2 regions of the Streptomyces flavalbus genome follow, and region 1 is predicted to be linked to the other one. Evidence: riboswitches for the same ligand, from Rfam matches in the RefSeq annotation. Region 1 holds a riboswitch; the other holds the start of a gene.

What was found. Region 1 has a riboswitch for cyclic di-AMP ahead of ACFQZ6_RS30670 (M23 family metallopeptidase). Riboswitches for the same ligand answer to the same signal wherever they lie in the genome.
Region 2: another riboswitch for cyclic di-AMP. It lies ahead of ACFQZ6_RS21045 (transglycosylase SLT domain-containing protein); the one in region 1 lies ahead of ACFQZ6_RS30670 (M23 family metallopeptidase).

What each region holds. Positions count from the first base shown of each region.
Region 1 is NZ_JBHTEB010000001.1:6,868,485-6,872,690, reverse strand. It holds gene ACFQZ6_RS30675 (SGNH/GDSL hydrolase family protein) at 14-799, opposite strand; gene ACFQZ6_RS30670 (M23 family metallopeptidase) at 994-1,953, opposite strand; cyclic di-AMP (ydaO/yuaA leader) riboswitch at 1,958-2,111, opposite strand; partial or broken gene ACFQZ6_RS30665 (alpha-galactosidase) at 2,428-4,206, opposite strand, start outside.
Region 2 is NZ_JBHTEB010000001.1:4,661,509-4,665,714, reverse strand. It holds gene ACFQZ6_RS21055 (LolA family protein) at 1-351, opposite strand, end outside; gene ACFQZ6_RS21050 (polyprenyl synthetase family protein) at 746-1,756, opposite strand; cyclic di-AMP (ydaO/yuaA leader) riboswitch at 2,413-2,606, shown strand; gene ACFQZ6_RS21045 (transglycosylase SLT domain-containing protein) at 2,610-3,107, shown strand; gene ACFQZ6_RS21040 (HAD family hydrolase) at 3,147-3,977, opposite strand.

The DNA of each region.
Region 1 (4,206 bases):
GGCGCGCCCCGGTTCAGGCCACGGACGCGATCCGGGTCCTGATGTCGTCCGGGGAGAGCGTGCCCTTGGCGGTGACGTGGTCGCCGGAGGACTCGCCGCGCAGTCGGCGGCCGATCCACGGCACCAGGTACTCGCGCGCCCAGTGCACGTCGTCGCGGCGGATCTCCAGGGTGCCGCGCGGCGGCAGCGGCGGCCAGGGCTGGTCCGGGTCGGCCGGGACCGGCAGGCCGAGGACCTGCCCGGCGCGCAGCGCCACGCGCGTGTGCCCCTCGGGGGACAGGTGCAGCCGGTCGTGGTCCCAGGCCCGGCGGTCCTGGACGGACCTCAGGGACCACAGGTCGAGGACGGGGCAGCCGTACCGGTCCGCGATGGCGCGCACATGTCCGTTGTAGGTGGCGATCTTGCCGCGCAGGTGCTTGAGGACGGGCACGCCCCGGGTGTCGAACCCGGTGGTCACCATCACCGTGCCCGCTACGGCGGTCAGCCGGGCGACCGCCTCCTCGAACCGTTCGGCGACCTCGTCGGGGTCGGTGCCGGGCCGCAGGATGTCGTTGCCGCCCGCGCAGAAGGACACGAGGTCCGGGGCGAGTTCGACGGCGCGCGGTACCTGGTCGGCCACGATCTGGTCGAGGAGCTTCCCGCGCACGGCGAGGTTGGTGTACCGGAAGTCGCCCTCGGGACGCCGGTCCGCGAGCAGCACCGCGAACCGGTCGGCCCAGCCGACGAACGCCCCGTCGGGGCCGGGGTCGCCGACGCCTTCGGTGAAGCTGTCCCCCACCGCCACGTGCGACCCGATCACTGATCTGCTGTCATTCTTCGAATCGTCTGCCACATCGGCCCATCTTTCCCCGTCGATTGTGACCTACGCGACCGTAGGAAAGGGTTGACGGGCGGTGAGATAAGCCACTGCCAAAACCTTGGTCAATTGCGGAATACGCCGACGGCCGGACCCGTGCGTGGGGTCCGGCCGTCGGCGCGGTCGCGGGGCTGGCGTCAGCCGATGGAGACGCCGTGCGAGCGGAGGTAGGCCACCGGGTCGATGTCGGAGCCGTAGTCGGGCGTGGTGCGGATCTCGAAGTGCAGGTGCGGGCCGGTCGAGTTGCCGGTGGAGCCGGACAGGCCGATCTGCTGGCCGCCGGTCACGGTCTGGCCGCTGGAGACGGACAGCGAGGACAGGTGCGCGTACTGGGCGTAGTAGCCGTCGTTCAGCTTGATGACGACCTGGTTGCCGTACGCACCGGCCCAGCCCGCGGAGACGACGGTGCCGGGGCCGACGGACTTCAGCGTGGTGCCGGTGGCGGCGGCGAAGTCGACGCCGGTGTGGTAGCCGCTGGACCACATGCTGCCCGCCACCTTGTAGCCGGTGCCGACGGCGGCGCCGTCGACGGGGGCGCTGTAGCCCGAAGCGGCGGTGGTCGTGGCGGTGCTGGCGGACGACTGCGAGGACTCGGCGGCGGACGACTTGGAGGACTGCGTCGACTGCTTCGGCTTCGCGGGCTGGGCGGGCTTGGCGGCCTTCGGGGCGGACTGCTTCTTGGCCTCACCCTGCTTGGTCTCGCCCTGCGCCGCGGCCTTCTGGCCGATGCTGAGCTTCAGCCCGGGGTGGATCAGCGAGGGGTCGTCGCCGACCGCCGCGCGGTTGTCCGCGTAGAGCTTCTTCCAGCCGCCGTCGACGTTCTGCTCGTCAGCGATCTTCGAAAGGTAGTCGCCGGCACGGACGGAATAGGTCCGCACGCCCGACTTCTCGGCGGTGGACTTCTTCTCGGCGGCCGACTTCTGCGCCGCGGGGGCGGAGTGGACGGCCTTTTCCGAAACGGACTGCGGGGTGGCGGCGTTGGCGCTGGCGGCCCCCATCAGGGGCAGGGCGAGCGCGGCGCCACCGGTACCGGCCACGGCGATGGAGCGGGCGATACGCAGGGACTTGGGACGGCGGTGCTTACCCTTGGCGGGCATGGCGAATTCCTCTCCTGCGCCTGCGAGGTGAGCTGTCGGGTGCGGACTGGAGATGTCCGGCCGCACCGAGGTGCGGCTGTACCCCAAGCCTGTTCCGGGAACCGGAACAGGCGGTCTACCTGTGGGTCCCCCGCTCCTGCCGGGTGCACGGGTCAGTTTGCGCGGAGTCCGGACGGCGGCAGGATTCGGCGTTCCGTCCGGGATCGGTGTGGAACGTAAGCGAGCAAGACGCAAACGGACAAGCGAGAGGTTCCACCCGAACGCCTTTTTCTTGATCCCTTACGGGAATTACCGGTCACCCTGAGTTGTTCCGAGCGGTGACGCTTTCCCTAAAAGCCCTTGAAAAAGCCCCTGATTACGTGAACATGACGGGCGACGGACGGTCACCGCTATGACGCTGCTCACGTGCCGGATTTCCAGCGTGCCGAATTCCGGAGCGAGTTGGAATGGAAGCGATTAATCCGGACAGATGACTCAGATGCGACGCAGTCGGAGAACTGCCGCATCAAGGTCACCGCGCAGCCCCAGCCGTATCCCGTGGTGCAGCAGCACGGCACCTCGGTGGATTTCGCCCGTTTCAGGGCATTCATAGGAGCTTGCCGGGTCCAGTCCGCGCAGCCGGAGCGCGGGGACCGGCTCGCCGTGGTGCTGCGCCTGGAGGCAGGCGAGGACGACCGTCTCGGCACCGCGCACGTACTGCACCGCGCTCAGCCCGCCCCGCGGCGGGCGCAGCCGGTAGAGGTCCCCGCGCTGCACCAGCGGCCGGATCTCCCGGTACAGCTCCACCCAGTCGCGGGCCTCGGCCAGCTCCGCCTCGCTCCAGCGGGTCAGGTCGCCGCCGATCCCCAGCACCCCGGCCATGGCGCTCACGAACCGGAAGCGCAGCGGGCTGACCCGCCCGTTGAGCTGCTCGTTGGGGCTGTCGGTCACCCAGGCGGCCATCACGCGCGCGGGGTGGAGCTGGCTGAAGCCGTGCTGGATGGCGAGCCGGTCGAGGGGGTCGGTGTTGTCGGAGGTCCACACCTGGTCCGTACGGCTCAGCACCCCCAGGTCGATCCGGCCGCCGCCGCCCGAGCAGGACTCGAAGGCGACGCCGGGGTGGGCCGCCCGCAGCCGGTCGAGCAGCGCGTACACGGCCCGTACGTGATCCACCCAGAGCCGCTGCGGGTAGGGCTCGCCGGGCCATCCGGCGTCGGTGAAGCAGCGGTTGAAGTCCCACTTCACGTAGTCGATGGGCGCGCTCGACAGCAGGGCGTCCAGGCGCTCCCACAGGTACTCCTGGACGTCCTCGCGGGCGACGTTGAGTACGAGTTGATTGCGAAACTCTGTCCGCTTACGTCCTGGTTGGTACTGCACCCAGTCCGGGTGCGCCCGGTACAGGTCGCTGTCCGGGTTGACCATCTCCGGTTCGACCCAGATGCCGAACCGCATCCCCAGCGCCCGCACGTCCTCGGCGAGCGGCGCCAGCCCCTTCGGGAAGCGGTCAGGGTTGGGCGTCCAGTCACCGAGCCCGGCGTGGTCGCCGGTGCGGGAGCCGAACCAGCCGTCGTCGACGACGAACAGCTCGACGCCGATCGCCGCCGCCCGCCGGGCCAGCGCCCGCTGCTGGTCCTCGGAGATGCCGAACCCGGTCGCCTCCCAGGAGTTGAACAGCACCGGCCGGTCCTGGTCGGCGTCGGGGATGACGTACGCCCGCTGGTAGCGGTGCCAGGCCGGCTGGCGCCGCCGAAGCCGCCGTCGCTCCACAGCCCGGCGAGGACGGGGCTCGTGTAGGACTCCCCCGCGGCCAGCCGCAGCAGTCCGGAGTCGTCGTGTCCGGCGCCGCCGGTGATCTGCACGCGCGCGTCGGGCAACTGGGCGACGCCGATCCGCCAGGAGCCCGACCAGGCGAGGGCGCAGCCGTACACCTCGCCGCGCTCCTCGGTGGCGTCGGTGTCCAGGGCGACCCAGGGCAGGTGCTGGTGGCCGGTGTGGCCGCGGCGGCTGCCGATGACCTTCTCGCCGTAGGTGAGCGGGGCTGCGGTGAGCCGGGACTCGGCGGCCCAGCGGCCGTGCAACTGGCTCAGCCGCCAGCCGTCGCGCTCCGGGAGCGTGAAGACGGCGGAGTCCGCGCGCAGCAGCTCCACGTCGGCGTCCCCGGCGTTGTCGACGGTGACCCAGCGCTCGACCACGTCGTGCCGGACGCGGTAGTGCAGGGTGACGGTCAGCCCGCCGTCCCGGAAGCGCAGCCGTACGCCGTCGGGGTCGGCCTCG
Region 2 (4,206 bases), 2.2 Mb from region 1:
GTCGGCGCTGGAGCCCTCGCCGTCGCCCCGCCCGGCCATCCCGGAGGCCAGTCCGCTCTCCAGGTCGCCGAGGTCGGGCAGCCCCAGATCGGTGGTGATCTTCACCGTGCCGGAGAGCTGCTGCACGTCCGACTTGGCGATCTTCTCTATGAGTTCCTGTGCGCTGATCTTGGGGAGGTCCGGGCTGCCGGAGTCGGCGAGCGCCGGGACGAGCCCGATGGTCGCCGCGGCCACCCCCGTCACCGCGACCGGGACCACGTACCGCGCGGCCCTGCGCCGCGCCCCGCGCGCGTCGTCCTCCCGCGCGTCCCGCGCCGCGGTCGTGTTGTCGTCGGATGCGTACGGTGCCATGTCTGCCTTACCTCTCGCGTCGGCGGCGGCTGTCCGTCTCGTCACGTCCTGGTCGCGCTGTACCCCGAGCCGCCATTCTCACCCGAATTGGTGAGGAGTGGTGTTTTCCGTGGTGTCCATCTGACCAAATCGGCCCACGGGATACGTCACCCCACGGAGCCAACTCCGCGTACTGCTCGGGTATGACGCGAGACGCCCCCGTGTGCACCCACCCGTAGGGGTCCTGATCAGCTTTCAGACGCACTACGCCGACTGGAGGTACGCCTAGGGGAGCGCGGCAGGGGGACACGACGGACCGCCGCCACCCCCATGAGACGGATACGACACCTGCGAGCACCTCCGCCAGGCGGACGGGACACCCGCGGTCCCCCGCCAGGCGGACAGGACCCCGCGGTCACCCCGCCCGGTGCACCACCGCGTCGCACAGCTCGGTCAGCGCCGCCTTGGCGTCGCACTCCCGCAGCGGCAGCAGAGCCGCCCGCGCCTCCTCCGCGTACCGCACGGTGTCGCGCCGCGCCTGCTCCAGCGCGGGGTGGGCGCGCAGCGCCGTCAGGGCGCGCTGGTGCTGGTCGTCGTCGGTGAGGTCGGAGTCGAGCAGCTTGCACAGGGCGAGGTCCTCCTCCAGCCCCAGCCGGGCGGCGCGCTCCCGCAGCCGCAGCACGGGCAGGGTGGCGATGCCCTCGCGCAGGTCGGTGCCCGGCGTCTTGCCGGACTCGTGGGAGTCGGAGGCGATGTCCAGGACGTCGTCCGCGAGCTGGAAGGCGACGCCGAGCCGCTCGCCGTACTGGGTGAGGACGTCGATGACCGTCTCGTCGGCGCCGGACATCATCGCGCCGAACCGGCAGGCGACCGCGACCAGCGAGCCGGTCTTGCCGGAGAGGACGTCGAGGTAGTGGTCGACCGGGTCACGCCCGTCGGTGGGGCCCGCGGTCTCCAGGATCTGTCCGGTCACGAGCCGCTCGAACGCCTCGGCCTGCACCCGCACCGCCTCCGGACCGAGGTCGGCCAGGATGTGCGAGGCGCGGGCGAAGAGGAAGTCGCCCGTGAGGACCGCGACGGAGTTGCCCCAGCGGGTGTTCGCGCTCGGCACGCCGCGCCGTACCGCCGCCTCGTCCATCACGTCGTCGTGGTACAGCGTCGCCAGGTGGGTCAGCTCCACGACCACCGCGGAAGGCACGATTCCGGGCGCGTAGGGGTCGCCGAACTGAGCCGCGAGCATCACCAGCAGTGGCCGGAAACGCTTCCCGCCCGCCCGCACGAGGTGCTGGGCGGCGCCGGTGATGAAGGGGACCTCACTCTTGGTTGCCTCAAGCAACCCTTCCTCGACGGCCGCCAGCCCAGCCTGGACATCGGCCTCCAGGGCCTGGTCCCGCACGCTCAGCCCGAATGGCCCGACGACGGTCACGAGGGGTCTCCTGTCTGCTGGTGTCCACCGGCGATTACGCGGTTTGTCGATACGTCGCTGCCTTCACTCAAGTCAGCGTATCCGGTCATGTTTCGATCACCGAGGGCGCCCACCGTTGCGGCACGGGCGGTATCGGATCGCGGTCGGTATGTTTTTGATCATTCGATACGAGTGGATATGGGGGCTAAGTGAGTGAATGCAACGGGATGCACCTGAACGTGGCGCGCTGCGCCCCCTTGATCGCCATGATGGCATGAACACGCTTTCCCCCTCGGACACCTCCCCGGGTGGCCAATACGACAACGACGCACCCCTCGGGAGGGGTTCCACATTCACCGGGACATCACCCCCTCCGCGGGGACGAGTTGGCGGTAATGCCCGTTTTGCGACTCTTGTTGACACCCGTGACTTGCCTCACCCCGACCCCGTGGACAGACCCGCGACCCACCACCGCCAACCCCACCCGAACCCCCGCCCCTCCCCCGGCAGTTGAATCTGTGCGACCGCAAAGGATCAAGTGCCCCGAAATCACCTGATCAAGGTCGAACCCACACCGAACCATGTGATGAGCGATTCCCACACTTGTTTCCGACATGTGCTCTCGCATACGTTCCCGGCCTGTCGGGCGGACGCCGAATCCTGCCACCGCCCCGGCAACCCACTGACTGACTCATCCATGGCAGGAGCGGGGGACCCAGGTAAGTCGCCGGGCCGCGACGCGTACGACGTCACACGACGCCGTACGTCGCCACGGCACGGCTCGGGGTGAAGCCGTACCCGCGCAGGGCACGGCCGGGCAGCTCCCGCCCGAACCCGACAGCTCACCTCGCAGGCGCCGGAGAGGACGTTCACCATGCCCGCAGACGGCCAGCCCCGCCGTGCCCGCACCACCCGCCTCGCCCGCACGATCGCCCTCGCCAGCACCGGCGCGGCCGTGCTCGCGCTGCCGCTGATCGGCGCGACCAGCGCCTCCGCGCACACCACGACGGCCGCCACCACCGCGACCACGACCGCCTCGGCCGTTGCATACCCGGACAACCTGGACGGGTGGATCCGCGAGTCGCTCGCCGTCATGGCCCAGCACGGCATCCCCGGCAGCTACGACGCCATCTACCGCAACGTGATGCGCGAGTCGTCCGGCAACCCGGCCGCCATCAACCTCTGGGACTCCAACGCCGCCGCGGGCACCCCCTCCAAGGGCCTGCTCCAGGTCATCGACCCGACCTTCGCCGCGTACCACGTGCCCGGCACCGCGTACAACCCGTACGACCCGGTCGCGAACATCACCGCCGCCTGCAACTACGCCGCCGCGCGGTACGGCTCGATCGACAACGTCTTCGGGGCGTACTGAGCACCCGGCCGCGGCCACGGCATCGCGGCCCGGCCCGCGTCAGCCCTGTGAGCAGAGGCGTTCGAGGACGACGGCGACGCCGTCGTCCTCGTTCGACAGGGTGACCTCGTCCGCGACCGCCTTGAGTTCCGCGTGGGCGTTGGCCATGGCGACGCCGTGGCCCGCCCAGTCGAACATCGGGATGTCGTTGGGCATGTCCCCGAAGGCGATCGTGTCCCGCGGGCGCAGCCCGAGGTGCCCGGCGGCCAGCGCCAGACCGGTCGCCTTGGTGACACCGCACGGCTGGAGTTCCACCGTCCCCGGCCCCGACATGGTGACCGTCGCCAGCGAGCCCACCACGGCGCGGGCCACCGACGCCAACTCGTCGTCCGACAGGGTGGCGTGGCGCAGCAGCACCTTGCTGATGGGCGCGCACCACAGGTCGTCGCGCCGGTCGACCCGCACCGCGGGCAGGGTGGGGTGCGGCATCTCGTAGCCCGGTTCGATGAGCGTGAGCCCCTCGACACCGTCCTGGTCGACCGCCGCGTGGACCTGGCCCACCTCCGCCTCGATCTTGCCGAGCGCGGTCTCGGCCAGCTCCCGGTCCAGGGTGACGGACCACAGCAGACGGTCCGCGCCCGCGTCGTACAACTGCGCGCCCTGCCCGCACACCGCGAGCCCCGTGCTGCCGAGGAACTCCAGCAGCGGGCGCACCCTGGGCGCTGGTCGTCCCGTCACCACCAGATGCTGGGCACCCGCCGCGGCCACCCGCGCGAGCGCGCTGAGCGACCGGTCGGAGAAGGTGTCGTCGCCGCGGAGCAGCGTGCCGTCCAGGTCGGTGGCGATGAGGGAGTACGTCGTGCGCTCGGCATATGCGATGGGTGCGGCCATGATCAGAGAATACGGACATCGCGCTCCCTTCGTTCACACCAGTTCCGGCCTCAACTTCCTTGCCCCGCTCCGTGATTAGGGGCCCCCGCCGGACCCGGCCCCCGAAGCCACCGGACCGGAACCGCATCTTCCAATCACCACCTATCGAACATTCCGATCTCTTCGGGCATATCAGACACTGCCCAAGACGGCCGCCTCAGCCGTAACGTGTGGCCCGACCACCTGAATG